Regions from separate parts of the Arthrobacter sp. G119Y2 genome, predicted to be linked through region 2. Evidence: predicted binding sites of a transcription regulator. Region 2 holds the regulator's gene; each other region holds the start of a gene.

Region 1 (9,909 bases), on a different contig from region 2:
GTTCTCCGCCGGCAGGAACGCCGAGAGCCAGGACATTCCATCCGCCGCAGGCTCCAGACACACCTTGCGCTTGTCCAACGCACTCAGCTGGCGCTGGACAATGCCCTGCGGATACTGGTTTTCCCGCAACCGCCGCGCCCGGACCCGGAACTGAGCCGCAGTCTGACCCGCTGCAGCCGCCAGCAGCTTTGCCTCGAACCCCGGAAGCCCCACAGCTTCGATGTCCTGGCACTGATCCAACACCGTCTGGGCATGACCGTAACTGATCCCGCCCTGCTCCAGATTGCCCAGAGTCACCGCATGAACGCCGCAGAGACTGCCCGCCTCAGACATCAGCCGCTGCCCGGTACTCTGCGGCACGCAAAGGATCGCTGCTGCCTCCGACGCCGCAAGACTGAACGCCATACCCGGATCAGGCTTTCCGGACGGGAAATGCATCTCGTCCCGGTAGATACTCTGCATCCGGTGCAGGACCTTAGCCTGCTGCGCCTGCGCCCACCGCATCAGATGATCCAGGCGGGAGAGCACAGCACCGGCAGTCTGCTCATCCAGCGCATCCGCGCCCAGCAGAACCAGAGAACCGGATAACCCGTAGTGGCAGGAACTCCCGGCCGCATCACCGGAAACAACAGTGTCGCCGGAAGCAGTAGTGGTGGCGCTGGCGCTGGAAGCAGTGTCGCCGGAAGCAGTAGTGGTGGCGCTGGGGCTGGAAGCAGTGTCGCCGGAAGCAGTAGTGGTGGCGCTGGCGCTGGAAGCAGTGTCGCCGGAAGCAGTGTCGCCGGAAGCCGGGGGCGAATCGGAACGACCCGGAGCAGCAGCCAAAGAGGTAGCAGAAGAGGAGGCACCGACAGCAGCCGGTACGGCGTGGAAAACCGAGTAACCGGGCGGTGCAGCGGCCTCCCCGCCGGCGGCGGGGCCGACGCCGAGGGCGGTGTCGGCAGCCTGCTCGCCGAACCGCTCGGAACCGGGAAAAGTCCTGTGCTGATCCATGCCTTCAGGCTTTCACCTGCCTCTGACATTTCCGCCGCCAAAAGAGCCCCAAAAAGCCCAAAACAAGCCCTATTTCGGCACCTCAAATACCCGACTTTTCTGGCCGACTACCTGCTTGAGTTTCGAACGGGCCATACGGGCGGGTCAGTGGGGAAACGGCGGGAAATGACCCGCGGTGCACCTGCCTAATAAGCGGCTCGCAAATTACCGGCCCACCGCGTACCCAACGTCCAGAGCGGTTACGGCTAGCCAGGCCTTCCGATACGCATACCGCAGGGCGGACAAAGGTGCGGCCGCCTCCTCAGGAGACGGCCGCACCTTTGCCTTTCCCGCCGGCTGTCTTTCCCGCCGGCTGTCTTTCCCGCTGCTTCTTTCCCACTGGCTGTCTTTCCCACTGGCGGGTTCCGGCGTGCCAGGCCGGCCGGGCAACCTGCGCTAGGGCCATCCCGCACTAGGGCCATCCTGCGCTAGGGCCATCCTGCGCTAGGACGAAGAGTTCGCCGACCGAATGATGTCCTCAAGCTCTTCTTCGCCCAAGAGGTTGAACGGACGGACCAGCTTGTCTGCCGCCACGTAGTAGAACGCGGCATTGACCTTTTCCAACGGCACCTGTTTCAGCCGGGCCCAGGCCAGCCGGTACACCGCCAGCTGCACCGCCCTTACCGCGAGCTTGTCCTTGGAGGGCGGGGCTCCGGTCTTCCAGTCGATCAGGTCCCAGGTGCCGTCCGCGTCCTGAAAGACGGCATCGATGCGGCCGCGCACCACCACGGCATCCACCCGTGTCTCCACGGGTACTTCAATGAAGGCCGGAGTGCGCTGCGCCCAGGACGAGGACTCGAAGGTGGCGATCATGTCTTCCAGCTGGTACGCCTCGTCCACATACGCGTCCGCAGCACCGGGATGCTCATCGATGTCCAGCATGCCGCTGGTTCCAAAGAATTCCTCAACCCAGGCGTGGAACGCCGTGCCTTTACGGGCGGCCATTCCGGGCTCCCGCGGCACAGGACGCCGCAGCTGCCGGGTGACTTCCTCCGGATCATCCTTCAAGTCAACCAGCAGCGACGCCGAGATGTGCGCCGGCAGTTCAACCTCCACCACCTGGTTGGGCGGATGGTGGCGGGCCAGGACCAGCTCCACCTCTCGAGCCCAGCGCGTGGGTTCAAACACTCCCGGCGAGGATTCGCGGGGCCCATCCTCCTGCAGCCCCTCCGCGCCGGCCAGAATGTCGATTTCGGACTGCCCGACACGGCCCGCCTGGCGGTCAGCGGCTTCCATCACCGCGGCAGCAGCCCTTTCCATGGCTGCTCGCCGGTCCCCCAGAGGATCAACCGGCCACTTCTGCCGCTGCACATCCGCGTTGGCCGGGTTGGAATCGCCTTCGTCACCGGGCTGCACCCACGACAGGAGAGTGAAGCCCGGTGCACCCGCTTCCCCGAGGTCGTAGAGATCCTGCAGATAGCGGGAGACCGCCGTCGGCTTGGACCGTCCACCGCCCCACACACTCGAAGTGCAGATCAAGACGTACTTGGCACGGGTGAACGCCACATAGGCAAGCCGGCGTTCCTCACGCTCGGCGTGACCGCGCGCGTCTTCGCTAAAGAGTTTTTCACTGTCCACCCAGCTTTTCTGGTCTTCCTGTTCCCAGTCCCATTGCGGAAGGTCGGGGGCGTCGCCGCGCAGGGGCCAGGGAATGGAGCCCTCGCCGCTGCTCCAGCGGGAGTCACGGTCGTTGGGGAACTGGCCCTCGTTCAGGCCCGGAACCACCACGACATCCCATTCCAGTCCTTTGGAGGCGTGGACGGTCAACAGCTGCACTGCTTCCCGGCTGGCCTCGAGCTGGGTGACGGGCAGTCCGTTTTCCTCGTCGTTGGCGGCTTCGAGCCAGGCCAGGAAAGCCGTCAGGTCCACACGTTCGCTGGAGGAGCTAAAGGTAGCCGCGGCATCGATGAACGCGTCGAGGTTCCGCCGGGACTCATGGATGGACACGCCCGGTTTCGCCGCCACTTCGATGTCCAGCAGGATGCGACGCTCGACTTCGCCGATCAGCGTTGTGAGGTCCTCCCCCACGTAGCTGCGCAGGTCCCGAAGCTCGTCGCGGAGCAGCTTCAGCCGTCGCAGCCCTTCGGCGGAAAGCGACCGCCCGGAGATGGAGACCCATTCCGGGCGCGGCAGGGAATCCACGGCCTCCACCAGCGACCCGGCTTCGGCCATGTCCGCCTCCACAACGGTTTCGGAGCCGTCCGGCTGCTCATCCGGCCGGTGCACGTTGGCTGCATCGGCCACGGATACCGCGTGCTCGCGGACCCGGACCAGGTGCCGTGACCAGTCCGCCAGCGCCATCAGATCGGCCGGACCTATGCGCCAGCGCGCTCCGGCCAGGATCCGCAGCATGGAGTCCGAGCGGCCCGGATCTCCAAGCACCCGCAGCACTGCCAGCACATCCACCACTTCAGGCGTCGAGAGCAGCCCGCCGAGTCCGACGATCTGCACCGGGATGCCGCGCGCTTCCAGCGCCTCCCGAACAGGTCCGAACTGCTTGCGTCCGCGGCAGAGGACGGCCACGGTGGGCTGCAGCGGCTTGCCGGCGTCGTCCGTTTCAAACCAGCGGTTCCGATGCGCCAGCACCTGGTCGGCGACGGCGTCGGCCTCGCCGAGGATGGCTTCGGCCCCGTCCGCGGCGGGAACCGAAACGTCAGCCAGGTAGCGTCCGAGGTAGACCTCGCCTACAGGCGCTTTGGGCTTGGCCTGCAGCTCAGGCACATGCGGCAGCCGCTGGCGCGCCAGCCAGGGAGCAGTGCTGTTCAGGGGTGCTGAAACAGTGTTGGCGGCGGCCAGAATCGACGTGGAGTTCCGCCAGGCGACGGAGAGGTTGGCAACGGGAGCCAGTGCACGCGTGCCGTCCGGAAGGTACAGCGGGAACTGGTCCCGGAAGGTACCGAGCTGGCCGGCCGACGCGCCGCGGAAACCGTAGATGGACTGGTGCGGGTCGCCAACCGCCGTTACCGCACGGCCGTCTCCGAAAAGCTGGGAGAAGAGCACCATCTGGGCGTGCGAGGTGTCCTGGAATTCGTCCAGCAGCACCACCTTGTACTTGGCCCGCTCCATCTCCACTGCCTCGGGAATGGTGGCGGCGATCGTGGCGGCCATTTCCACCAGGTCGCCGAAGTCCAGCTGCCGGCGCTCGAACTTCGCACGCCGGTACGCTTCGACGAGCTCGGTGACAGAGATCCGGGTGCGCAGCCTGTCCATAAGTTTCTGCACGGCCGCGGTTGCCGCCTTGGGCTTGCCGGCCAGATACGGCAGCCGCGTGACGGCCTCCAGATGCTCGGCCAGGTGCTCACGCACCTCGGCCGGACTGGTAAGGTGTTCGGCGCATTCACCGGCCATCTGCAGGACCCCGTTAACCAGGGTGGATTTCGCGGCCGTGAAGTGCTCGAAGTCTCCGGCATAGGCTTCCACGACCTCGGTGGCGAGCTGCCAGGACTGGGCGCCGCCGAGCATGACGGAATCCCGTTCCACGCCCAGGCGGAGCCCGTAGTCGTTCACGATGCCGTTCGCGTAGGAATGGTACGTGGAGACGGCGGGGTCCAGCCTGGCGTCCTCGGACACGTCGGGGCCGCTGCCCGGCGGAATCAGGCCCGGATCAGCGGTGCCCGCGGCCTGGACCCGGTACAGCAGTTCCAGGCGCTGGCGGATGCGGCTGTCCAGTTCGCCGGCGGCCTTGCGGGTGAAGGTCACGCCCAGGATTTGTTCGGGGCGCACCAGCTTATTGGCCACCAGCCAGACCACCCGGTCCGCCATGGTTTTGGTCTTACCGGATCCGGCACCGGCAATGACCAGCAGCGGTTCCAGCGGCGCCTCGATGATTCCAATCTGGTCCGGTGTGGGGTACTGCACGGGATTCGCCGGGTCGGTATGCAGCATTTCAGCCAGTTCGCGGGCAGAGTAGCGCGGAGCCGGGGGAATCTCGGGGGGAAGCGTTTCGGTCAGGGAGGCACTCATTCGGTGACCTGCTTTCCTTCGGGGCACAGGGGGCAGATTTCGGGAAGCCGGCAGCCGTGGCCGCCGAACCCGCTGCGGGTGGGGTCGTGGACGGTGTCGAACCGGGCATCGGACATCAGCGCGGCCGCTTCACGGACCATGTCCCGCGCCGTGGTGTCCTCGGGATCCAGCGGCGGCTGCTGCTGGACGGCAACGGACTTGCTGGTGGTTCCCAGCTGGACCAGGGCGGCGCCGCCGGGCCGGGACGGCTGTACTGCTGCAGCTCCGTCTTCCGGTGCATCACGGTTCACGGCGCCTTCCCGGACCGCCTCCTGGTAAGCAGCCAGCTGGGGGTGCTTTTCGAGATCGTCCTTCTTGGGCGCCGATTTGCCGGTTTTGAGGTCGACAATGAAGAGCCGCCCCTCGGAATCGATCTCCAGCCGGTCAATCTGCCCGCGCAGCAGCGCCGTGCGTTCGCTGCCGCGGATCTCCACGGGCACCTCGGCGGCAAAGTCCCGCTCCACGTCCACCAGCGACCGCCCTTCCTGGCGCATGGTGATCACGTAGGCGGCAAGTTTGCGCACCATGGTCTCCGCGCGCCGGAAATCCAGCTTGCCTTCCCAGTTGTCCTTCATGCCCAGTGTGGGCCAGCGGCGCTGCAGTTCCTGGACGTACTCGCTGCCCGAGGCCTCGGGCAGGTCCTGGGCAATCTGATGGACCAGGGTGCCCAGCGAGCGGGCGAAGTCAGTGGCCTGTTCACCGCCGGCTGCGGAGACGAACCAGCTCAGGGGCGACTTCAGCACGGCGTCGACCTTGGACGGCGACACCGGAATGGGAGTTCCCTCGCGGATGACCGGATCCGTGGTGGACAGCTCAGCCAGTCCCCACCATTCCGACGGCGCTGCACCGGGGACCCGGACCGGATGATTGAGCATGGTGCCCAGATGGTGCACCGCTTCGTGTGCCAGTTCCGGTTTGTCCTGCTCCTGCTGCGTATAGGCGCGCAGCTCCGCAACGAGGGACCGCAGCGTAAGGGGGCGCAGGACCTCGGTGCGTTCGCGCTTGACGGCCTGCGGCGGGAGCGGATCCACCAGGTCCAGGAACGCCGAGGGCTGTTCGTCGTCGGACGACACCGCGGTGCAGACCAACAGCTCGCGTGCCCGGGAGACAGCCGTGGAGAAGCTGCGCAGTTCATCGTGGCGGATCGCGTGCATCAGGGACTGCGGACTGCGGTGTTTGGCGAATCCGTCTCCGTGCTCAATAGCGGCCACCAGGTCTCCGCTGCCCAGCAGCTCACCGCGCAGGCGCAGGTTGGGCCAGACGCCGTCCTGCACCCCGGCAACAATGACCATGGGCCATTCCCGGCCGGCGGCGCTGGCGGGCGTGAGCAGTTCCACCGCCTCACGGCGCTGCGCACGGGCAGCCAGGGTGTCCATCGGCAGCTCGGAACTGGTCAGGTAGTCCAGGAACTGTGCGGGAGTGGAACCGGGCAGCTGGTCCACATATCGTTCAGCAGTCTGGAAAAGGGCCATGATGGCGTCGAGGTCGCGGTCCGCCCGGGCCCCGGCCGGGCCGCCGGAGAGGGCAGTTTCAGCCCACTTCTTGGACCACCCGGAAACCGACCACAGCGCCCAGAGCACTGTTTCAGCGGTGGCTCCGGGCTGTTCCGCCGCGGTCCGCCCGGCCCGCAGCATGGCGGCGGTGCGCTGGGCAGACCTCGCTTCCCAGGACAGGCCGGCGAGTGCCAGGCCGCTGGGCGAGACCGGATCAAGCAGGGCTTCCACAAGCAGCGCGTCGCTGGTACGGCCTCCCCCTCCGCGTATTTCTTCACGGCGCAGCGACTGGCGGAGCCTGCGCAGTTCGATGGAGCTGGCTCCGCCGATCCGGGAGGTGAGCAGCGATACTGCGGCCTCCGGGGTGAGCAGCTCCGGATCCAGGACGACGGCGAAAGCCTCCAGCAGCGGCCGCACTGCGGCTTCATCCCGCACCGCCTTCTCCGCAACCGGCACTTTCACGTCAATGCCCTGGCCGCTGAGGTAACGCTGGATGCGCGCCAGCTGCCCGCCGGTGCGCACAATAACGGCGATGTCCTCGAGGCTCCGTCCGTCCAGCAGCTGGGCTTCCAGGATGCGCTGGGCGATGTAGCGCAGTTCATGCATGGGGGAATCAACCACGTGCGCTTCGGCCCGGCCCGCTGCGGAGCTTTGGGTTTCGGCGGCTTCTGCGGGTTCCGGCGCTGCGGATTCCTGGGGTGCGGGCGGCAGCACCGCAGCCCGGTAACGGGGAAGCTGCCCGACCACCGAAATCCGTGAAGCAGTCCGAAGCCAGGCTTCGGCAACGGATCCGGTGAGCCGGTGGGGTCCGGACAGAACGAAGGTCTGGAGCCCCTCCCCCAGGGTGTCGGTGAGTTTGCCCAGCAGGTCCGGACGGGCGCCGCGGAAGCCCTGCACCACTGTGTCCGGACACGCCGTCACCACTGTGTCGCGTCCCCCTGCGAGAAGTCCGAGCAGGGCATGGATGGCTGGGTTGGCCTCCTGCAGGTCATCCACGAGGATCAGCTGGAACCGGGCCTGTTCCGCCGCCAGGAACTCCGGATCCGACTCCAGAATCTGCAGGGCGGTGGTGATGATGCCGGCGGGGTCGAAGGCCTCGGGCATCCGGATGTCCAGGACGTCGCGGTACTCCGCATACAGTGCGCCCGCGGCAATCCAGTCTTCACGGTTGTGCCGGCGCCCCAGATCGGCGACCTCCTCCGCGGAAATGCCGTACTCGATGATGCGGTCGAAAAGCTGCCGGATTTCCTGCCGGAAACCGCGGGTGGGCAGGGCAAGGTCCAGAGATTCGGGCCAGGGCAGGGCGGGGACGCCCTGCTGGCCGTGGCCTTCGAGCAGTTCCTTGATGATGACGTCCTGCTCGGCCCCCGAGAGCAGCTTGGGTGCCCGGGTGATGTACGGCAGCCGCCCCTCGGCCTTGGCCCGCCGGATCAGGTCAAAGGCGTAGGAAGCCCAGGTGCGTGCCGGCGACGTGCTCAGCGTGCCCTGCAGCCTGGCAGAGAGGGAATCCCGCAGCGCAGCCGCTGCCAGGCGGGTGGGCGCCAGCAGCAGCAGCCCGGCCGGGTCCAGTCCCGCGGCGATCCTGGCAACGGCGGCCTCCACCAGCACGGTCGACTTTCCGGTGCCGGGGGCACCCAGCACCAGGACGGGACCGCTGCCGGCGGGCAGGTCCGCAACAGCCTGCTGGTCCGGGCTCAGCTGCGGGGCTTCGGCGGTTCCGGCCGACGGTCCAACCAGTTGCAGTTTTACGCTCATGCCTCTACTTCATCACGTCCCGCCGACATTCCTGTTTCAGGCGCCGCCAGCCCGGCCCGGACCCCCTCGATCACCGTCCAGTCGCCCTCGGAGGGGAACCAGCGGGCCGGGCCGATCCGCACCCGGTATCCCCCGCCGTCGTCGTCAGGTGTTCCGGACAGCGGCGTCCCCTCGGTGCGGTAGTGCTCCAGGGCGCGCCGCTCGTGGCAGCGGGGAGGCTCTCCCCCGGCCCGGATGACGCGCCACCAGGGCAGGCCCGTGCCGCTGCGGGACAGGACTGCACCCACCTGCCGGGGACCGCCCTCGTGCAGAATCTCAGCGATGTCCCCGTAGGAGAGGACCCTGCCGGCCGGAATCAGCGCAACCACTGAACGGACGGCGTCGACATACTCATCGCGCATGACTCCAGCCTAGCGCGGCCCCGTCCCCGGGAATCTTCGAATGTCAGTGCCCGCCGGTACGTTTATTCCATGAACAGCTGGCATGAACTCCCCCACGCGGCCTTTGACCTTGAGACCACCGGCCGCGACCCGCATACTGCGCGCATCGTCACCGCATCCATCATTCTCGTCGACGGGCAGGGGCAGGTCCTGCAGCACCACGAGTGGCTCGCCGCGGTCGAAGAGGAGATTCCCGCAGAAGCCGCCGCCATCCATGGCGTCAGCACCGAACGCGCCCGGGCCGAGGGACGTCCGGCCCCGGAAGTGACTGCTGAAATCGCCGGAGTCCTCGGCGGATTTTTCGCAGCCGGCATCCCTGTCCTGGCCTTCAACGCCTGCTACGACTTCACCGTGCTGAACCGTGAGTGCGAACGCTTCGGGCTGACCGCACCGGCACCGGCACCCGTGATCGATCCCTACATCCTGGACAAGCAGGTGGACCGGTACCGCCGCGGCAAGCGCACGCTCACGGCGCTGACCGAGCACTACGGCGTCGGCTTCGAGAACGCGCACACCTCGGCCGCCGATGTCATGGCGACCCTGGGCGTGGCCCGCGCCATGGCCGGACGATATCCGGTGCTGCACGGCGACGCCGCGGAACTGCACCGGGCCCAGATCGGATGGGCCGGGGCCCAGGCCGCCAGCTTCCAGGACTACCTGCGGCGCAAGGATCCGGCGGCGGTCGTGGACGGAGCCTGGCCCGCCCGCTCCTGACACACGCGCGCACGGGGCGTCACGGGACGCAACATCACTTCGCGGAGCACCCCCGAGTCCTGTCCGGCTGCCCGCACATGAGATACTTGCACCTGTGTTAGGCGCTGATGGCGCCCCAGGCGTGCCCTAAGGAGACCCGCGGTTCAGGACTCTCCGGCGGATCGGCGTCTCGTGCCACGCGATTGGCAGACACCCCGCACAGGCCCAGGCACCCGGACGTGCCCGGCACGTTCCTGTGCCGTCATCCGGCCGCTGACCAGCCCCGATACGTAGACCACGAGGATCAATGATCACAGTTACCGACCTGCGCAAGGTATACCGCCAGGGCGACCGCATCGTCACCGCGCTCGACGGCGTCAGCCTGAGCGTGCCGAAGGGTTCCATCCACGGGATCATCGGCCACTCCGGTGCCGGCAAGTCAACGCTCGTGCGTTGCCTCACCCTCCTGGACCGGCCGACGTCGGGCTCGGTAACCA
Region 2 (9,909 bases):
CCAGATCCAGCTGAACGACCACTGAGGATTCGCTGGTCACCCGTTCCAGGCGTGCGGTGCGGCCGGTGGTGGTCTCCACGGTCATGGTTTTCCTTTGAAAGAAGGTGGTCTCTGCTAACAGTTTAGTGGCTGCGCCCGGGTGCGTTAGCGGACGCCGGCAGCCAGCAGCTCGCGCAGCCGGGTCAGGAAGGCGCTGGTTTCAGCTTCCGTGCCGGCGGTGACGCGCAGGTGGCCGGTGATGCCGACGTCGCGCACCAGCACTCCCGCTTCCAGCAGGCCCTCCCACACTGCGCGCGGATCCTCCAGCCCGCCGAAGAAGACAAAGTTGGCGTCCGAGGGCGCCGGCTTCAGGCCGAGGGTCAGCAGCTCGGCGACGATGCGGTCCCGCTGGACCTTGATGGCTTCGACGTTGGCGAGCAGGGCGTCGGCGTGCTCAAGGGCCGCGTTGGCGGTGGCCTGCGTGACGGCGGAGAGGTGGTACGGCAGCCTCACCAGGCGCAGCGCATCGGTGACTTCGGGAGCTGCCGCCATATAGCCCACCCGCGCTCCGGCCAGCGCGAAGGCCTTGCTCATCGTCCGGGACACGATGAGGCGCTCACGTCCGGGCAGCAGCTGCAGGGCACTGGGGGTTCCGGCGTGGAAGAACTCGGCGTAGGCCTCATCCACGATCACGATCGCCTGCGAGGCAGCGCCGGCTTCATAGACGGCTTCGATGACATCAAGCGAGAGCGCCGTGCCGGTGGGGTTGTTGGGCGTGCAGAGGAAGACAATGTTCGGAGCCTGCTCGCGGACCTGGTCCGCTGCGGCGTCTGCCGTGAGGGTGAAGTCCTCGCTGCGCAGGCCCGTGACGTAGCGGGTGCCGGTGCCGCTGGCCAGCAGCGGATACATGGAATAGGTGGGCGGGAAGCTCATAGCTGTCCGTCCGGGGCCGCCGAAGGCCTGGAGGATCTGCTGAAGGACCTCGTTTGAGCCGTTGCCCGCCCAGATGTTTTCCGTACCCAGGCCGTGGCCGAGATATGCGGCGAGGCGCTCCCGGAGTTCGGTGAACTCGCGGTCCGGGTAGCGGTTCAGGCCTGCCACGGCCCGGTCAACGGAGGCGGCGATGGCCTTCCGCACCTGCTCGGGCAACCCGTGCGTGTTCTCGTTGACGTTGAGCAGGATGGGCACGTCAAGCTGCGGAGCACCGTAAGGCGCAAGTCCGCGAAGGTCATCGCGCAGGGGAAGTCGGTTCAGTCTCTCCAGCTGTTCAGTCACCACTACAGCTTAAGACTCCAAGGCGGGGCGGGAAGAATCCCCGTGTCGCAGCAGCGGGTTGTTACGTTCTGAGTTGTGCTTGGAACGGACCCGGGATTCAGGACTGGACCGGAATGAACAGCTGCACTCCGGCCGGCACGCGCTCGCTGGGCAGGTTGTTCAGTTCCATGATGTCGGCGACCACATCCCGGGGGTCGCGTTCCGGGGCGAATTCCTCGGCCAGGGCCCAGAGGGAGTCACCGGGAGTGACGCTCACCTGAAGGGTCCGCGTGACGTCCGGCCCGCCGTTCGAGGCGACGGCCGGGGCGGTGAAGAAGCCCAGCACGGTTAGCGCGGCAGCGGCCGTGAGCATCAGCGGCAAGCCGATAAACACCAGCCGGCCCCGCCGCGTGAGCCGGAGCCGGGCCGCCGGAGCCTGGTCTCCGGAGGCTGCGGCGGGCGAAACAGCTTCCGGCCCGGCTGCGGGCCGGGCCGGAGCCTGGGCGAAGGGGGCAGAGGTCCGGGACAGTGTGGATAATGCGTGGGCTGGCATGGAAATACCTTTCCGGTTCGAGAGCAGCAACGGCAGAGCCGAAGCTGTATTCGAATAAGTGAAAGCGGTGCGGAGTGAAGATTTCGAAACTATGTTCGAAGGTTGTGAACTCATTTCTAGCACCTATCTACTAATAAAGTCGAGACTCGCTCGAACAAATGTTTGAAAAGGCCGCTCCCCTCGCCTAGCGTTGAGTCCAGAGGAAGAGGGTTCGGCGGTTCACACCGGGCCGGTGCGGGGCGCGGGCCCCGGAACGGTTCGAACAGGACCACTGAATCAGCTGCCTCTGACATTCCCGCCGGCACGGCTTGCACAGCGTTCCGGCCCAGACATCCGCCCGACCAGCTCCGGCACCGCCCGGACCAGCTGACCCGAAGGGAACCCCACGTGGCCCGCAGGACTGCTTCCGAAGACAGCACCAATCAGCCAGCTGCGACCGGCACCCGTGCGCGCGCGAAAGGCCTCACTCCGCGGCAGAAAACCGTCCTTGAGATGATCCAGCGGTCCGTGAGCACCAACGGGTACCCGCCCACCATGCGGGAAATCGGGGACACCGTGGGTCTGGCGAGTCTGTCCAGCGTGACCCACCAGCTCATGCAGCTGGAGAAGCTCGGCTACATCCGCCGCGACCCCAAACGCCCCCGCGCCATGGAAATCCTCATTCCGCTGATGCTGCGCGACGGACAGCCGACTTCCCCCGGCGCCGACGGGGAGCCTTCGGACAGCCCACGCCGCACCGAGCCGGCGCTCCCGGCCGCAGGCGGCTCCGGCAGTGCAGGCGGCCGCTCCGCCGAGGGTGAGGTCGCCTCCGCGGGCCTGGCCACGGTCACCGAGCTCTCCACCTCCGTGGACACTGCCATGGTTCCCCTGGTCGGCCGGATCGCTGCCGGCGGGCCCATCCTGGCCGAGCAAGTGGTTGAGGACATCATGCCGCTGCCGCGCCAGCTCGTGGGACACGGTGACCTCTTCATGCTCCGGGTCTCGGGTGATTCCATGGTGGACGCCGCCATCTGCGACGGTGACTGGGTGGTGGTACGCCGCCAGCCCACAGCCGAGAACGGCGACATCGTAGCCGCCCTGCTGGACGACGAGGCCACGGTCAAAACGTTCCGCCAGCGCAACGGCCACACCTGGCTGCTGCCGCAGAACACCCGCTACGAGCCCATCGTGGGCGACCACGCCGTCATCATGGGCAAAGTCGTCTCGGTCATGCGCTCCCTCTAGCCCGACACACGCCAGACGACGCACACAAAAGGGCGGCCGGATTCTTTCCGGCCGCCCTTTTGCTTGTCTTCTGTTCTACTTCCGGGCTCCGGGAACCTTCTCCTGCGCCGCAGACTGCTCGGCCAGGCGGCCCAGCACCGACAGGACCACGGAACGGTCCGTCGTGGACCAGAACGGCGGCAGAGCGGCCCGCAGGAAACTGCCGTAGCGGGCAGTGGCCATCCGGGAGTCCAGGATGGCCACCACTCCGCGGTCTCCGGCGGCGCGGATCAGCCGCCCGGCCCCCTGCGCCAGCCGGACTGCGGCATGCGTTGCAGCCACCGACATGAACCCGTTCCCGCCGGCTTTGGCCACCGCGCGGGTGCGGGCCGTCATGAGCGGGTCGTCCGGACGCGGGAACGGGATCCGGTCAATGAGCACCAGACGGCAGGCGGTTCCCGGCACGTCAACGCCCTGCCAGAGCGACATGGTGCCGAACAGGCAGGTGTCGGGCTCCTCGGAGAACTGCTTGACGAGCGAGGACATCGAGGACTCCCCCTGGCACAGGATCGGAAAATCCACCCTGGTCCGCATTGCGTCGGCCGCGTCTTCGGCGGCCCGGCGTGAGGAAAACAGTCCCAGCGCCCCGCCGTTGGATGCTTTCAGCAGCGCCTCGATTTCGTCCAGCTGCGCCTCGGAGGTGCCCCGTTCGGGCTTGGGCAGATCCTTGGCCACGTACAGCACACCCTGGCGCGGATAGTCGAAGGGGCTGCCGACGTCGGTGCCCGTCCAGGAGGGTGCCCCGGGGCCCAGGAGCCCCAGCGCGCCGGCCACCGGACCGAACTCGGAACCGATGGCCAGGGTTGCCGAGGTCAAAACCACCGTGTGGCCGTCAAAGAGTCCTTCACGCAGCCTCCCGGCCACCGACAGCGGCGCAACGTTCAGGGTGGCCGGAGCGGTCTCATCCGGCGGGGAGTAGCCGCCCGACGGCGAGAAGGAGCTGGGCCGTGACGCCCAGATCACTTCCCCGGCATCGGGGGCGGAAACGAGCCGCTCACAGATGCCCAGCACGGCCATGAGGCGGGACCTGGCGGTCTGGCGCCCGCCGTCGGCCGTTTCCCCGGGCTCCGGCTTGGAATCGGACAGGGCCACCCGGCAGGCCTCGCGGACGCGGCCCACCGCCTGTTCCTGTTCCTCGTTCAGCCCGCTGGCCAGCAGCCCGGACGGAATGCCTTCCAGGGACTTGTCGAAGGCGCGCCCGGCCTGGGCCAGTTCTTCGACGCTGGCGGAGGTGTGCTTGCGCGCCGCGGTGACAGCGGCGGAAATTACGGTTCCGGAGAGCTGGCCGGTGACGGCGCCGGTCACCCGGTCCTGCAGCTCATGGGCCTCGTCGATGACCACCACGTCATAGTCCGGCAGCACAGCCAGACCCTCGAACGCGGCGATGGCCAGCATCGCGTGGTTGGTGATGACGACGTCGGCCACCGCAGCCTGGGCACGGGCGCGTTCACTGAAGCACTCGGCGGCCATCGGGCATTTCTGGGCGCCCAGGCACTCCATGGACGTCACTGAAACCTGGCGCCAGGCTTTGTCGCTCACGCCCGGAACAAGGTCGTCGCGGTCTCCGGTGTCGGTCTCCTCGGCCCATTCACGCAGCCGCACCACTTCCCGTCCCATCGCCGAGGTGGGCGAGGGTGCGGGATGGCCCACGGCGCGGTCTTCGCCGAGCGTAAACAGAGCACCGGCGGGATCCTCCTCTTCCGGGAATCCCCCGCCGGTCTTGTGCAGGCAGACGTAGTTGCTGCGGCCCTTGAGCAGCGCGACGTCGACCTCGCGCGGCAGCTTGGGCTTGAGCGTCTTGAGCAGGCGCGGCAGGTCCCGGCCCACAATCTGGGACTGCAGCGCCAGCGTGGCGGTGGAGACCAGCGTGGGCTTGGTGCTGTCCAGCGCGTGGTGGATCAGCGGCACCAGGTAGGCCAGCGACTTGCCGGTTCCGGTGCCCGCCTGAACCAGCAGATGCTGTCCCTCGTCAATGGCCTGCGTGACCTGGCGGGCCATTTCGTGCTGGCCCGGGCGGTTTTGGCCGCCCATGCCGGCTACGGCGGTGTCCAGCAGATCCAGGACTTCGCCGGTGGTGTCTTTACTCATGGGTGACGAAGGGCTCCAGTTCAGCTGCCAGGCCCTCGCGGACCATCACGTGCAGGCGGGTTCCTGCCTCGGCGTGTTCCACGGAAAGGATTTCCGTGTCCGAGCTGTGCAGCCGGGAGACAATCTCACCGCGGTCATAGGGCACCAGCAGGTGCAGGTCCACGCCGGGGCGGGGAATGCCTTCGGAGATGGCTTGCAGCAGCTCGTCGACGCCCTGGCCGGTCCGGGCGGAGACCACAACGTGGCGGCGTTCCTTCTGGCGCAGCCGTTCCAGGACAAACGGATCAGCGGCGTCGGCCTTGTTCAGGACGATGATCTCCGGAATGTTGCGGGCATCCACATCCGTGAGGACAGTGCGGACAGCGGCGATCTGGCCCTCGGGGTCCGGATGCGAGGCATCCACCACGTGCAGGATCAAATCCGCGTCGGCAACTTCCTCAAGCGTTGAGCGGAACGCCTCCACAAGCTGGGTGGGCAGCGAACGGACAAAGCCAACCGTGTCCGCCAGCGTGTAGCCGATGCCGTCTTCGGTCTGGGCCTTGCGAATGGTGGGGTCCAGGGTGGCGAACAGTGCGTTCTCCACCAGGACGCCGGCATCCGTGAGCCGGTTCAGCAGCGAAGACTTGCCGGCGTTGGTATAGCCGGCAATGGCCACCGACGGAACCTCGTTGCGCTGCCGGTTGGCGCGCTTCGTTTCCCGGGCTGGTTTCATTCCTGCGATTTCGCGGCGCAGCTTCGCCATGCGGGTGCGGATCTTCCGGCGGTCCAGTTCGATCTTGGTTTCACCGGGGCCGCGCGAGCCCATGCCTGCGCTGGCGCTGCCGACCTGGCCGCCGGCCTGGCGGGACATGGATTCGCCCCAGCCGCGCAGGCGCGGAAGCAGGTATTCCAGCTGTGCCAGTTCCACCTGGGCCTTGCCCTCGCGGGACTTGGCGTGCTGGGCAAAGATGTCAAGGATCAGCGCAGTCCGGTCGATGACCTTGACCTTGACAATGTCTTCCAGGCCGCGCCGCTGTGACGGGGCCAGTTCGCTGTCCACAATGACCGTGTCGGCACCGGTGGCCATCACGATGTCCTTGAGTTCCTGGGCCTTGCCCGAGCCCAGGAACGTCCCGGGGTCCGGCTTCAGGCGCCGCTGGATGATGCCGTCAAGCACCTCCGAGCCCGCCGTCTCGGCGAGGGCAGCAAGCTCCTGCAGGGAGTTCTCGGCGTCGGCCGCCGTTCCTTCGCTCCACAGGCCGGCCAGCACTACGCGCTCCAGGCGCAGCTGGCGGTATTCAACTTCGGTAACGTCTTCCAGCTCGGTTGACAGGCCGGCCACGCGACGCAGTGCGTGGCGGTCGGCCAGGTCTTCCTGGTCGCCGTCGTGCGATGAATGCCCGACGTCGTCAGAAAGGGCCTGGGCCCTGCCGCGCGGGGCGTTGCCGCCGGGGGCTTTGGCCTCCGCGGCGCTCTCCTTGGCGAGGATCCTGTCAATGACCCCCTGGATGTCCTCCGGGCTCAGCTCCGTATTGGGCTGGGCGGAACCGGATGTGCCAGGGCGGGAATTGTTGATCGTCATAATCTCCTTATAAGCCGTGTTCTCCATGGTAAGTCAGTGCACGGACATTTGGGGGCGTGATCTTCCCGCCGTTCCATCCGGTTTCTGCAGCCTGCCACAGACCCACTATTCTGGTTTGTTATGGGTTCAGACCATTACTTCAGTTCACAGCCCTCGGGCCCCGAGGTCCGCCGGCCGCTTCATGTCACTCTTGACGGCCGGGAGCGCACACTCGTCACGTCCGGCGGGATTTTCAGCCCCGACGCCATAGACAAGGGAACCGTGGTCCTGCTGGACGAAGTTCCTGCGCCCGCCCCTGCCGGCAACCTCCTTGACATTGGCTGCGGCTGGGGGCCGGTCGCCCTCACCATGGCACTCAAGTCCCCGGACGCCCGGGTGTTCGCCGTGGACGTCAATGAGCGCTGCCTGGGCCTGACCCGCGACAACGCCGCCGCCCTGGGCCTGGGCAATGTCACGGCGTCGCGGCCCGATGAGGTGGACCCCGACCTGCGCTTCGACACCATCTGGTCCAATCCGCCCATCCGCATCGGCAAGGACGAACTGCATGCCCTGCTGCTGCTGTGGCTGCCGCGCCTGGCTCCCGAAGGAACCGCGTGGCTGGTTGTCCAGAAGAATCTGGGGGCGGACTCGCTGCAGAAGTGGATGGCCGAGCAGCTCGGCGACGGTTTCTCCGTGTCCCGCCACAGCACTGCCAAGTCTTTCCGGATCATCAAGGTCGAGCGCAAAGCCCGCGTGAGCTAGCCGCCGAAACTGTCAGTGGTTCTTTCCATGCTTGGTTCAACCGCCTCCCCGGGCTGATTATTCCGTTCCGGGGAGGCGGTTTTCCGTGTTCCGGGACTCCGGCGGCGGGGCCGGGGCCAGAGGCTTGGAGGTTAGACGCTAGAGGAGCGTGCCGCGCGCCACGAGGACGGCAGGGCCGCTGAGCTCAACGTGTTCGCGGCCGTCTTCGGCGGTCAGGAAACGCACGCCAACGACGCCGCCCGGCACCGTGACAGCCCATTCGTTCGGGGCCTCACGTCCGGCCCAGAAACGGGTGGCGGCGGCAGCCGCGCACGCGCCGGTGCCGCAGGAGAGGGTCTCCCCCACGCCGCGCTCGTGCACGCGCATCGTCAGCAGCCCCACCCCGTCAACCACCAGCGGATCGGCGGGCACCACGAATTCAACGTTGGTGCCGTTCTCCGGTTCGGGCTGCACGGACGGTGCGGCCGTGAGATTGGTGGCGGCCAGTTCCGAGAGCTCCGCCAGCGCAACCACGGTGTGCGGGTTGCCCATGCTGACCGAGAGGCCGGGGCGCGGAACCTCCAGCCCGTCGGCGTTGACCACTGCGTCCATGGCCTTGGCGGCAGCATGGTCCGGATGGATGAACTCCCAGGGGCCCATGTCCACGGCGTAGCCGCTGTCCACGCGGGTGACTGTCTTGGTCCCGGCCCGCGTGCCGACGGTCAGGGTTTCGCCCTCGGTCAGCTGCACGAGGCCTTCGGCGAGCAGGAAATGGGCAAAGACGCGCACGCCGTTGCCGCACATCTCCGAGACGCTTCCGTCGGAGTTGTAGTAGTCCATGAACCATTCGGCCCCCGGGTCGCTCTGCAGCAGGGCCCGGCCCTCGGGAAGACGGGCTGAGCGGACTGCACGGATGAAACCGTCTGCGCCGATCCCGCGGTGCCGGTCGCATACGGCGGCTACCTCGGCCGGAGCGAGCACGCGGTCTCCGTCGGGATCGGCGACCAGCACGAAGTCATTTCCGGTGCCGTGGCCTTTGGCGAAGGAAAGACCGGCCAGGGAGGCGGGCAGGCCGGATGCGGAGAATCCGGAATCGGACAAGGGGGCGGAGAGTCTTGTGTTCACTGTTCAAGGATAGCGGCGGCGGCACGGGCGGTCAGTTCGGGATCGTCCCAGTCGAACCAGGTGATTCTCGGGTCGGCCCGGAACCAGGTCAGCTGGCGGCGGGCGAACTGCCGGGTGGCCACCACGGTCTCCTCCACCGCCGCGGGCACCGTCGACTCGCCGTCGAGCACGCGCAGGAACTGGGCATACCCCAGGGCGCGGCCGGCCGTCCGGCCCTCGCGCAGGCCGCGGTCCGCCAGCGCTTCCACTTCCGCCGGCAGGCCCTGCTCCACCATCCTGTCCACCCGGGCGGCCAGGCGCCGGTGCAGCAGGCTGCGCTCCACGGTCAGGCCGAGCTGGACAGCGGGCTGGAAGTACTCGCGGGTGGGCATGAAGGAGCTGAAGGGGCGTCCGGTGAGCCGGTGGACTTCAAGGGCCCGAACTACCCGGCGTCCGTCGCCAAGCCGGTCCGCTGACACCGGATCCACCTCGCGCAGCCGCAGCCGCAGCGCCTCCAGACCCGTCTTTTCGAGTTCGCGTTCAAGTTCGGCCCGCAGCACCGGGTCGGTGCCGGGGAACTCGAGAACATCCAGTGCAGCCCGGACGTACAGGCCGGAACCGCCCACGAGGATCGGATAGCGGCCGCGTGAACGGATCTCGGCGATCAGGGCGCGCGCCTGCTCCTGAAACCGGGAGACGCTGGCTTCCTCGGTGACGTCCATGATGTCCAGCAGGTGGTGCGGAACGCCGCGGCGCTCGGGCATGCTGATTTTCGCGGTGCCGATGTCCATGCCGCGGTAGAACTGCATCGCGTCGGCGTTGATCACTTCTCCCCCGAGCGCCAGGGCCAGAGAGACGCCCAGATCGGATTTGCCGGAGCCGGTGGGCCCGACGACGGCGACCACCGGCCGGTCCGGCCCGGCACCGGGCACGGACTCGCCGGGCACGGCACCGGGCGCGGCCTTACCGTGAAGGACAGGGTCCATTTCGGGTTAGGAGCGCGGAGGCAGCGTGGGCATGCCCAGGGAGACCCCTGGTTTTCCGCTGCCGGCAGCGGGCGAGGGGACGCCGCACGAATCGGCCTGCGACCGGTCCCAGGCGTCACCGGCACGCGAGCGGCGCAGCGTGTAGTCCGCGGCCGTCGCCGGGTCGGAGACCAGGTGGAAGGCGGCAGCGGAGGTGACGGGAACCGTCACCAGATCGCCGGGGCGCGGCACCGGGCAGCCCTCGGGCACGGAGAAGTGGACCAGGCGCTGGTCGCGGGAACGTCCGGACAGGCGGCCGGTTTCCTCGGACTTGCGGCCGGAGCCGGCAGTGACCATGACTTCCACCGTAGTGCCCACCTGCTTGGCGTTTTCCTCGGCGACAATGCGGTCCTGAAGTGCGG
Region 3 (9,909 bases), on a different contig from region 2:
TGTCCGTGGACCGGGACCTCGTCCTGGCCTACAAGGAGTCCCCGCAGGGCCAGATTGTGCATGTCGGCATCAACGAAGCCGGTTCCATTGCGGCCTTTACCGCTGCCGGCACGTCCTACGCCACCCACGGCGAGCCGCTCATTCCGGTCTACGTGTTCTACTCGATGTTCGGGTTCCAGCGCACGGGCGACTACATTTGGGCAGCCACCGACCAGATGGCGCGCGGTTTCCTGATTTCCGCTACCGCGGGACGGACCACCCTGACCGGTGAGGGCCTGCAGCACGCTGACGGCCACTCCCCGATTCTGGCCTCGACCAATCCGGCCGTGAAAACCTACGATCCGGCCTACGGGTACGAAATCGGGCACATCGTCCGCCACGGCCTGGAGCAGATGTACGGTCCGGATTCCAAGGATCCGAACGTTATCTACAACCTCATGGTCTACAACGAGCCGATCCTGCAGCCCAAGGCTCCGGAGGATCTCGACGTCGAAGGCATCGTCAAGGGCATCTACCTGCTGGCTCCGGCAAAGATCGATGGTCCCCGCGCCCAGCTTCTCGCCTCCGGCGTTGCTGTGCCGTGGGCCCTGGAAGCCCAGAAGATCCTGGCCGAAGACTGGGGCGTATCTGCCGATGTCTGGTCCGTGACGTCCTGGAATGAACTCCGCCGCGACGGCCTGGCCGCCGAGGAAGAAGCATTCCTGCATCCCGACGCCGAACCCCGCGTGCCGTTTGTCACCAAGCAGCTCGCCGGAGCCACCGGACCGATTGTTGCCAGCACGGACTACATGAAGGCCGTTCCCGACCAGATCCGGCAGTTCGTTCCGAACGAATTTGCCACCCTGGGCGCCGACGACTTCGGTTTCGCGGACACCCGTGCCGCTGCACGCCGGTACTTCAAGATTGATTCGCACTCCATGGTCGTTCGGACCCTGGAAATGCTCGCCCGCCGCGGCGAGGTTGACGCCAGCGCGCCGACCGAAGCGATCAAGAAGTACGACCTGCTCAACGTGAATGCAGGAACGTCGGGCAACGCCGGCGGCGACGCCTAAGCGCTACACGGTCTCCTCATCGTAGGAGGACGAGCTCGTAGGAGCACAGAAGAGAACCGTCGCATTTGCGGCGGTTCTCTTCTGTTTAAGCGTCCTGGCTCACTCCTGTTGAGGCGTTCTGACTCTTTCTGTTGAGCTCTTCTAACTCTTTCTGTTGAGCCTGACTCTTTCTGTTGACCTGTCCTGACTTTTCGCCTTCCCGGTTAGAAGGGCGGCGGATCGGAACCGTAGTCGTCCTCATTAACCGCACCTGATGAATCCACGACTGATGGTTCGGCACCGGCCAGGACTGCCGGGTCTTTGACTCCAGGAACGCCGCGTTCCCCCTGCGGGTCCGCCCCACCCCGCGGAAGGGTGAGGTCTGGTGAGGTGCGGTACTTTCGTCCTCCCGGTGAGGTCCACTCAATGATTCCGGGACTGGGCTGGCAGGCTTTCCAGAATCCTTTGGTTTTGAACATGTGGTGCCGCCGGCATAAATGTTCCAGGTTGTCGTGATCGGTGGGACCTCCCTGCGCGAAGGGTTTGGTGTGGTCGATTTCGGAGATCACCGCATTGGTCCGGCAGCCCGGGAACCGGCACGTCCCGTCCCGGACCCGCAGCAACTGCTTCAACCCGTCCGGGACTTTCCGCCGCTTACCCACCCGCAGGATCTCCTCAGTCTCCGGGTCCCGCTCCGCCGGCGTCCACTTCGCCGCCTCGCGGGCCATGCGCCGGGCTCTTTCGGGGCTGATCGGCCCATACCCGACCAGTTCCGCAGGCTGGTCATCGGCTCCCAAGAGAGTTTCAGCGGTGATCACCACCAGAATCTCAGTCCGGGCCCTGGAACCATGACCTATACGGCACGACCCGGAACCGGCACCATCCTTTTCGCCGGTTCCGGTTCCGGAACCGCTGCCCTTCCGGGCGCCGTAGCCCCCGCCGCCTTCGCCAGCGCCCTTCCCGGCGCCGGTGCCCTTGCTGCTGTCGCAGCCCCCGGAAGTGCACTCATGCTCATGACCACCCAAAAGGTCCGCCACGATATCCGCCCGCAACTGATCCACGCTCCGCGTATCTCCGGCCGCCTGCTCACCCCGGGCCGCAACACTGAGCCGGTGATAAATCCCCTGCGCAGTCTCCGCCGGCAGCATCGCCGAAAACCACGACATACCGTCAGGCTCATGACGCACCCACACCGACCGCCGATCAAAAGCCGTCCGCTGCCGCTCAACAATCGTCTGCGGATACTGACTCTCCCTCAACCGCCGAGCCTTCACCCGGAACTGCGCCTTCGTCTGTCCCGCAGCCAAACCCAGCAGCTTCGCCTCAAACACGGGCACATCCGCCGGAGCAATCCCCACACACTGCTCCAGAACCGTCTCGGCATGCCCGTAACTGATCTCCCCGGCCTCCAGACTCCCCAACGTGGCAGTGTTGGCGGTGCACAGATCACCGGCCCGGCTCATCAACGCCGTTCCGGTACCGGTGGGAACCCCCAGAATCGTAGCCGCTTCCTCGGCTGCCAGACTGAAGGCCATCTCGGAATCCGGCCGGCCCGAAACGAACATGCTCTCGGACTCGTAAATGTTCTGCATCCGGGACAGGACCTTCGCCTGCTGCGCCTGAACCCACCGGCCCAGCACATTCAACCGCGACAACACGGCACCGGTTTCTTCCTCGTTCAGGCACTCCACGTTCCGGAGGGCCAAAGCTCCGGTAAACCCGTCACGGCAACCAGCCCCCGACGGTTCAAAAGCGCCACCGGGAGCAACAAAACCACTGGGGGAATGGGCTACTGCGGCAACAGCCGGATCAGTTTCACCGGCCGGCTCAGAAGCCTCCGGACCGGGCCCGGCAACAAAGACCGACAGGCTGCACGCTGCTGCCTGTCCGTTATTAGTGCCGGGGCCGGGGCCCGTCGAAGATCCGTTCTGATCCATGACCTCAGGATTTCACCCGCCACCGACATTTCCAGCTCCACAACAGACCACAACAGGCCCAAACCGGCCCTAATGTTGACGGCCAAATACCCGTCTTTTCTGCGGAACTACTGATGCCGCTTCCGTGCGAAACAAGCAGTCGGCAGCCTGCCGCAATGACCTGCTTTCCTGCCGCCCTTTCTGCCGCAATGACCTACATTGCGGTTTCGGAGACCAGATCGATATGGGCCTGCATGGCCTCTGCCGCGGCTTCCGGATCCGACGAGCGGATAGCGTCCGCGATGGCACGGTGCGACTCCAGCGAACGCTCCGGCCGGCCGGGCTGCCCCAGGGAAGCGAGCCGTGTTTCCCGAACCAGTTCGGAAATGAACGTCATCATCGACGCGAGAATGGATGAATGGGCCGCTGCGGCCACTGCCTGGTGAAAGAGTTCGTCGCCCTCGGTGCCCCGGCTGCCCTCGGCAATCTCAGCGGACATCACCTCAAGGGCGGCATCGACGGCAGCCAGGTCCTCCGGAGTCCTGCGCTCTGCTGCGAGCGCCGCCAGCTTCACTTCGAGGGTGCTGCGGGCTTCGACTATCTCCGGCATGCGGTCACGATGTTCACGCAATTCGCGCAATACGGACGCCACACTCGGCCGGTACACCAGGACGGCACCGGTCCCGTGCTGGACATCGATCACGCCGAGCACCTCCAGAGCCACCAGAGCCTGTGCCAGCGTGGCACGGGAGACTCCCATGCGCTCGGCAAGGTCCCTCTCGGCCGGAAGCAAATCGCCGGGCCCCAGTCCGGTCGAGGAGATAAAGCCCAGAAGCTGCTCCACCAGCCGCTCGTACAGCCGGGGCCGGGAGACCCGGACAAAACCTTTGCCGTCACCGCTGCCGGACATGGCAACCTCCCTCTAACGTCCACCGGGCGTCCGCGCGGTCCGACATGAGTATAGCCAGCAATTGACAAAGAGACCCAGAGTCTAAGAGGCTAGTCCAGTGCCAGTGTGGCGGACATCACTGCCACACTCCGCCGCCGGCACCGGGATGTGCCGGCACCTTCGACGACGTAGGGAACTTTAGATGTCCGCTCCAATCCTCTCCATCCTGATATTGGTGGCCATGTTCCTCCTGGCCACGGTGCTGCCCCTCAATATGGGGGCGCTTGCCTTTGTGGGGGCCTTCCTTCTGGGCTTTGTCTTTCTAGGCATGAGCACGGACGACATTCTCGCCAACTTCCCGGGCGGCCTGTTCCTGACGATTGTCGGCGTTACCTATCTCTTCGCCATAGCGCAGAACAACGGCACCATTGACCTGCTGGTCCGTGGAGCGGTCCGGATGGTCGGCAACCGGGTGGCACTGATTCCGTGGATCATGTTTGCCATCACGGCCATCATCACCGCCGTCGGCGCCCTGTCTCCCGCCGCCGTCGCAATCGTTGCCCCGATCGCTCTCGGCTTCGCTGCGAAGCACAAGATCAACCCGCTGATGATGGGCATGATGGTGATCCACGGCGCGCAGGCCGGCGGCTTCTCCCCCATTGCCGTATACGGGGTCACGGTCAACGGCATCATTGGCGAAACCGACCTGGAGTCCAGTCCTCTGGCCGTGTTCCTCGCCAGCCTGCTCTTCAACACGTTCATTGCCCTGATCCTGTTCTTTGTCCTGGGCGGCAGCAAACTGCGCAGCGGCACGGTGGGCGGCTTCGTGGAAGAGGTTGCCCAGGCCCGGATGAACCTCAGCTCCGCCGGCCGCACCGACGTCGCCTTCAAGGGATTCGGCTCCGACATCTACGGTCCGCGCGACCCCGCCGGAGACGGAATCCAGGCCACCAAGACCCGCAGCGAGCTCTTTCCGCAGATCGTCACGATCGCAGGCCTGATCGCCCTCGCCGTGATCGCCCTCGGTTTCAAGGTCGACGTCGGCTTCGTCTCCATCACCATCGCAATGATCCTGGCCCTGGTCTCCCCGCAGGCCCAGAAGGGTGCTATCAACAAGATCAGCTGGACCACGGTCCTGCTCATCTGCGGCATGCTCACCTTCGTGGGCGTGCTGCAGGAAGCGGGCACCGTGGAATACGTGTCCGACGCCGTGGTCGGCTTGGGCATGCCCCTGCTGGCCGCCCTGCTCATCTGCTACATCGGTGCCGTTGTCTCAGCCTTCGCCTCCTCCACTGCCATCCTTGCGGCGCTGATTCCGCTGGCCGTGCCCTTCCTCGCCTCGGGTGAGATCGGCGCCGTCGGACTCATCTGCGCACTGGCCGTGTCCTCCACAATCGTTGACGTGTCGCCGTTCTCGACCAACGGTGCACTGGTACTGGCGAATGCACCCGAAGGCATGGACAAGGACCGCTTCTACAAGCAGATTCTTGGCTACAGCGGAATCGTTGTTGTTGTCGGACCCCTGGTGGCCTGGCTGATCATGGTTGTCCCCGGCTGGCTCTAGGCCCCCGGCCCTCCCGGCACCGCCAACACCGCACTACCGCTACAGAAAGAGACTCCCATGAGCACCACCACCACACCCACTTCCCGCGGACCGCTGGACGGATACCTCGTCGTCGACCTCAGCCGCGCCCTGGCCGGGCCCCACGCCGGCATGATGCTCGCCGACCTCGGCGCACGCGTGATCAAGGTCGAGACCCCCGGCACGGGCGATGACACCCGCAGCTGGGGCCCGCCCTTTGTCGGCCCCGAGGATGACCAGCAGGCCACGTACTTTCTTTCCTGCAACCGGAACAAGGAATCCATCAGCCTGGATTTGAAGTCCGACGACGGCGTTGCGGTGCTCAGCGACCTGGTCCGGCGGGCGGATGTCCTGGTGGAGAATTTTCGGCCCGGAGTCCTGGACCGGCTCGGCTTTTCCCCGGAGCAGCTGCATGAGCTCAACCCCCGGCTGGTCATCCTGTCCATCAGCGGGTTCGGCCACGACGGCCCGGAGGCCACCCGCAGCGGCTACGACCAGATTGTCCAGGGCGAAGCCGGGCTGATGTCACTGACCGGTTCCGGCCCCGAAGACCCGCAGCGCGTGGGTGTTCCCATTGCCGACCTGCTTTCCGGAATGTACGGCGCGTTCGGCCTGCTCGCGGCACTGCTCGAACGCGAACGCACCGGCAGGGGCCAGGTCGTCCGCACCTCGCTGCTCGCCGCCGTCGTCGGTGTCCATGCCTTTCAGGGAACGCGCCACACCGTTGCCGGAGAGGTTCCCGAAGCCCAGGGCAACCATCACCCCTCCATCGCCCCCTACGGGCTCTTCTCCTGCCGGGGCGGCATGGTCCAGATCAGCGTGGGCAGCGAAAAGCTGTGGGAGACCTTTGCGGCGGCGTTCGGCATTGACACCTCCCGCCCGGAATTCGCCGGAAACGCGCAGCGGGTCCGCAACCGGCAGGCCGTGATCGACGCCGTCGAGGAAGCCTTCGCCGATTTCGACGCCGAACCGCTCCTGGAGAAGCTGCGGGCCGCAGGCATCCCGGCCGGCAAGGTGCGCAGCTTGGACGAGGTGTACGAGTGGGAGCAGGTCCGCTCCCAGGGCCTGGTGATCGACGTCGAACATCCGGTCCTGGGCAAAGTCGCCCTCCCCGGCCCGCCGCTGCGGTTCTTCTCCGCCGCCGAGGGCACCGAAACGACCAACCGGGAACATCAGGCGCCGCCGCTGCTCAACCAGCACGGAGCCGACATCCGCAGCTGGCTGGACAGCACCCCGGCGCCCGCCGCAGACCGGGAAGCACAGGCATGAGTGTCGGCACCAGGCCTAAGCGGCTGAACGCCCGCGGGCTGCTGGACCTCGTGGTTGATCCGGGTTCATTCCGTTCCTGGGACTCTCCGGTGGCGTACACCGGGCACAGCGACGCGTATGAGGCGGACCTCGCGGCAGCCCGGGAGAAGACCGGCGAAGACGAATCCGTGCTGACCGGCGAAGGTCTGGTGCGGGGCCGCCGGGTGGCACTGGTTGTCTGCGAGTTTGGATTCCTGGGCGGCTCCATCGGAGTGGCCGCCGCAGACCGCCTGACCGACGCCGTCGAGCGGGCCACCCGTGAAGGCCTGCCGCTGCTGGCCGGACCCGCGTCCGGCGGAACCCGGATGCAGGAAGGAACCCTCGCCTTCCTGTCCATGGTCAAGATCACCGCGGCGGTCCGGGCCCACAAGGAAGCGGGCCTGCCGTACCTGGTCTACCTGCGCCATCCCACCACCGGAGGCGTTATGGCCTCGTGGGGGTCACTGGGGCACATCACGGTGGCCGAACCCGGAGCCCTGCTGGGCTTCCTCGGCCCGCGCGTCTACGAGGCCCTGTACGGAGCACCCTTCCCCGAGGGAGTGCAGACCGCGGAGAACCTGCAGGCCCGCGGCCTGGTGGACGCCGTTCTGCGGCCTGAAGAACTCGCCGAAACCGTGCACCGCGCCCTGTCCATGCTACTGCCCGGCGACGGCGGCACCGTACCCGCACCGCCTTCCCTGGGCAGTGCGCCGGCGGCGGTTCAGGCGTGGGAGTCCATCACCATTTCGCGCAATCCGGACCGGCCCGGGGTGCGCCAGCTCCTGCACTTCGGCGCCTCCGACGTCCTGCCGCTGAACGGAACCGGGCAAGGCGAGAAGGATCCGGGGCTGCTGCTGGCGCTGGCACGCTTTGGACAGACCTCCTGCGTGGTGCTGGGCCAGGACCGGCAGCGCGGTGCGGAGCAGCCGGCGCTGGGGCCGGCTTCCCTCCGGGAGGCGCGCCGGGGCATGCGGCTGGCAGAAGAACTCAACCTTCCCCTGCTGACCGTGATCGACACCGCCGGCGCAGCACTGTCGAAGGAAGCGGAGGAAGGCGGCCTGGCGGGTGAGATTGCCCGCAGCCTCAACGACCTGGTGGGACTGGACTGTCCAACAGTCTCGGTCCTGCTTGGCCAGGGCGCCGGCGGCGGAGCGCTGGCCCTCCTGCCGGCCGACCGAACGGTGGCCGCGCAGCACGCCTGGCTCTCCTCGCTGCCCCCTGAAGGTGCCAGCGCCATTGTGTATCGCGACACACTGCACGGAGCGGAAATGGCGCAGGCGCAGGGCGTGACGGTGTCCGCGCTGGCGGCCCACGGCATCGTGGACCACATAGTTCCCGAGGAGCCCGACGCCGCCGCGGAAGCCCCGGACTTCTGCCGCCGGATGGCGAAGGCAGTGGAATACGAGCTGGCTTCGCTGCGCACCGGACCCGCAGCCGAGCGGCTGGCGCGGCGGACCGAGCGGTTCCGCAAACTCGGGTCGGTGGGCTGAACCCATACCCCGAGTTGTAGCCTTCGCACAAAATGGTGCTTGATCGGCGGACCCCGTAAGCTCTGCTTATGCCAGTGACTCGCAGCACAGCCGCACCCGGACCCGGGATGCGCGCCGACCCGGCGGACCCCTCCACGGTGGAGCGGCTCAAAGCCAATATCGGAAAGCTCTCCACCGCCACCCTTAAGCAGCTGGATGTGTCCCTGCCCTGGTACCGGGGCCTGCGCCCGGACGAACGCTCCGCGCTCGGGATGGTGGCGCAAAAGGGCATCGCGTCGTTCGTGAACTGGTATGAGCGCCCGGCCTCGCCGGCCTGGGTCCTCAGCGATGTGTTCGGCACCGCCCCCACCGAGCTGACCCGCTCCATCAGCCTGCAGAAAGCCCTGCAGCTGATCCGGGTAGTGGTGGAGGTCGTGGAGGACCGCGTTCCGGAACTGGCCGACGACGACGTCCAGGGGCCGCTGCGCGAAGCGGTGCTGCGCTATTCCCGGGAAGTGGCCTTCGCCGCCGCGGACGTGTACGCCCGGGCGGCGGAAACCCGCGGGGCCTGGGACACCCGGCTGGAGGCCCTGGTGGTGGACGCCATTCTGCGCGGAGAAAGCTCAGATGCGCTGCGTTCCCGCATTGCGGCCGTCGGCTGGACCTCCACGGCCCGGATCACCGTCATGGTGGGCAGCTCGCCGTCGGACACCAACGCCTCCTTCGTCAATGAACTTCGCCGCGCCACCGCACGGCTGACCGAAGATGCCCTGGTGGGAATCCAGGGCGAACGGCTCATCCTGGTGCTCGGAGGCCTGGAGGACAGCCCGGGCTCCTACGCCCGGCTCGCTGAACTGTTCGGCCCCGGACCCGTCGTGTACGGCCCGCCGGCGGAGTCCCTGGTCGATGCCGGTCCGTCGGCGCAGGCCGCCTTTGCCGGCCTGACCGCGGCCCGCGCCTGGCCAGCAGCGCCGCGTCCCGTCGCAGCCGACGATCTGTGGCCCGAACGGGTGATGTCCGGCGACGACAGCGCACGCAAGGCCCTGGTGCGCAGCATCTACCGGCCGCTGCTGGGCGCGTCCAACGGCCTGGCGGAAACCCTCTCCGCCTACCTCTCCCTGGGGCATTCCCTGGAAGCCACGGCCCGTGAACTCTTTGTGCACGCCAACACCGTCCGGTACCGGCTGCGGCGTGTCTGCGACGTCACGGGATGGGATCCGATGCTGCCGCGTGAGGCCTTCGTTCTGCAGACCGCACTCGTGGTGGGACGGCTGGCGCCGCCCGGAAAAGCAGTTCCGGAACGTCCCGCCGCGCGCTCCTAAGCGAGTTGCATCCGTCACTTCCCCTTGTAGACTTCCTACAACGGCTCACGTGGAGCTTGGTCTACGCAAACACCCGGCATCTTCCCTTCTCTTTGGAAAGCTTGATACGTGCTCGCTATTGTCTGCCCCGGCCAGGGGTCCCAAACGCCAGGTTTCCTTTCTCCGTGGCTGGAACTGCCCGGAGTCCGGGAACATCTTGAATCACTCAGTGCCCTTGCCGGTCTGGACCTGATCGCCCACGGCACCGTCTCCGACGAAGAGACCATCAAGGACACCGCCGTGGCCCAGCCGCTGATTGTGGCCGCCGGGCTGATGGCCGCCCGCCTGCTGGTGCAGCCGCAGGCGCTGACCGCTTCCACCGTGGTCGCCGGACATTCGGTCGGTGAAATCACCGCCTCCGCCCTCTCCGGTGC

Evidence for each region. The regulator LexA, encoded in region 2, represses DNA repair genes until DNA is damaged. The targets are predictions, from matches to a motif close to TCGAACANNTGTTCGA.
Region 1: WKB88_RS05435 (HNH endonuclease signature motif containing protein) is a predicted target of LexA. The motif match lies at 1,094-1,109, and genes of this name have one in related genera.
Region 3: WKB88_RS12230 (HNH endonuclease signature motif containing protein) is a predicted target of LexA. The motif match lies at 2,947-2,962, and genes of this name have one in related genera.

The regions. Positions count from the first base shown of each region.
Region 1 is NZ_JBBPFS010000002.1:361,152-371,060, reverse strand. It holds gene WKB88_RS05435 (HNH endonuclease signature motif containing protein) at 1-990, opposite strand, end outside; gene WKB88_RS05430 (ATP-dependent helicase) at 1,474-4,992, opposite strand; gene WKB88_RS05425 (ATP-dependent helicase) at 4,989-8,279, opposite strand; gene WKB88_RS05420 (MGMT family protein) at 8,276-8,680, opposite strand; gene WKB88_RS05415 (3'-5' exonuclease) at 8,750-9,433, shown strand; gene WKB88_RS05410 (methionine ABC transporter ATP-binding protein) at 9,720-9,909, shown strand, end outside.
Region 2 is NZ_JBBPFS010000011.1:46,809-56,717, forward strand. It holds gene hisB (imidazoleglycerol-phosphate dehydratase HisB) at 1-85, opposite strand, end outside; gene WKB88_RS17680 (histidinol-phosphate transaminase) at 145-1,254, opposite strand; gene WKB88_RS17685 (LysM peptidoglycan-binding domain-containing protein) at 1,352-1,786, opposite strand; gene lexA (transcriptional repressor LexA) at 2,174-3,010, shown strand; gene WKB88_RS17695 (ATP-dependent DNA helicase) at 3,086-5,137, opposite strand; gene hflX (GTPase HflX) at 5,130-6,698, opposite strand; gene WKB88_RS17705 (class I SAM-dependent methyltransferase) at 6,819-7,439, shown strand; gene dapF (diaminopimelate epimerase) at 7,578-8,519, opposite strand; gene miaA (tRNA (adenosine(37)-N6)-dimethylallyltransferase MiaA) at 8,540-9,508, opposite strand; gene miaB (tRNA (N6-isopentenyl adenosine(37)-C2)-methylthiotransferase MiaB) at 9,515-9,909, opposite strand, start outside.
Region 3 is NZ_JBBPFS010000005.1:95,804-105,712, reverse strand. It holds gene aceE (pyruvate dehydrogenase (acetyl-transferring), homodimeric type) at 1-1,052, shown strand, start outside; gene WKB88_RS12230 (HNH endonuclease signature motif containing protein) at 1,256-2,737, opposite strand; gene WKB88_RS12225 (FadR/GntR family transcriptional regulator) at 3,162-3,857, opposite strand; gene WKB88_RS12220 (SLC13 family permease) at 4,039-5,400, shown strand; gene WKB88_RS12215 (CaiB/BaiF CoA transferase family protein) at 5,458-6,687, shown strand; gene WKB88_RS12210 (carboxyl transferase domain-containing protein) at 6,684-8,195, shown strand; gene WKB88_RS12205 (PucR family transcriptional regulator) at 8,303-9,496, shown strand; gene WKB88_RS12200 (ACP S-malonyltransferase) at 9,605-9,909, shown strand, end outside.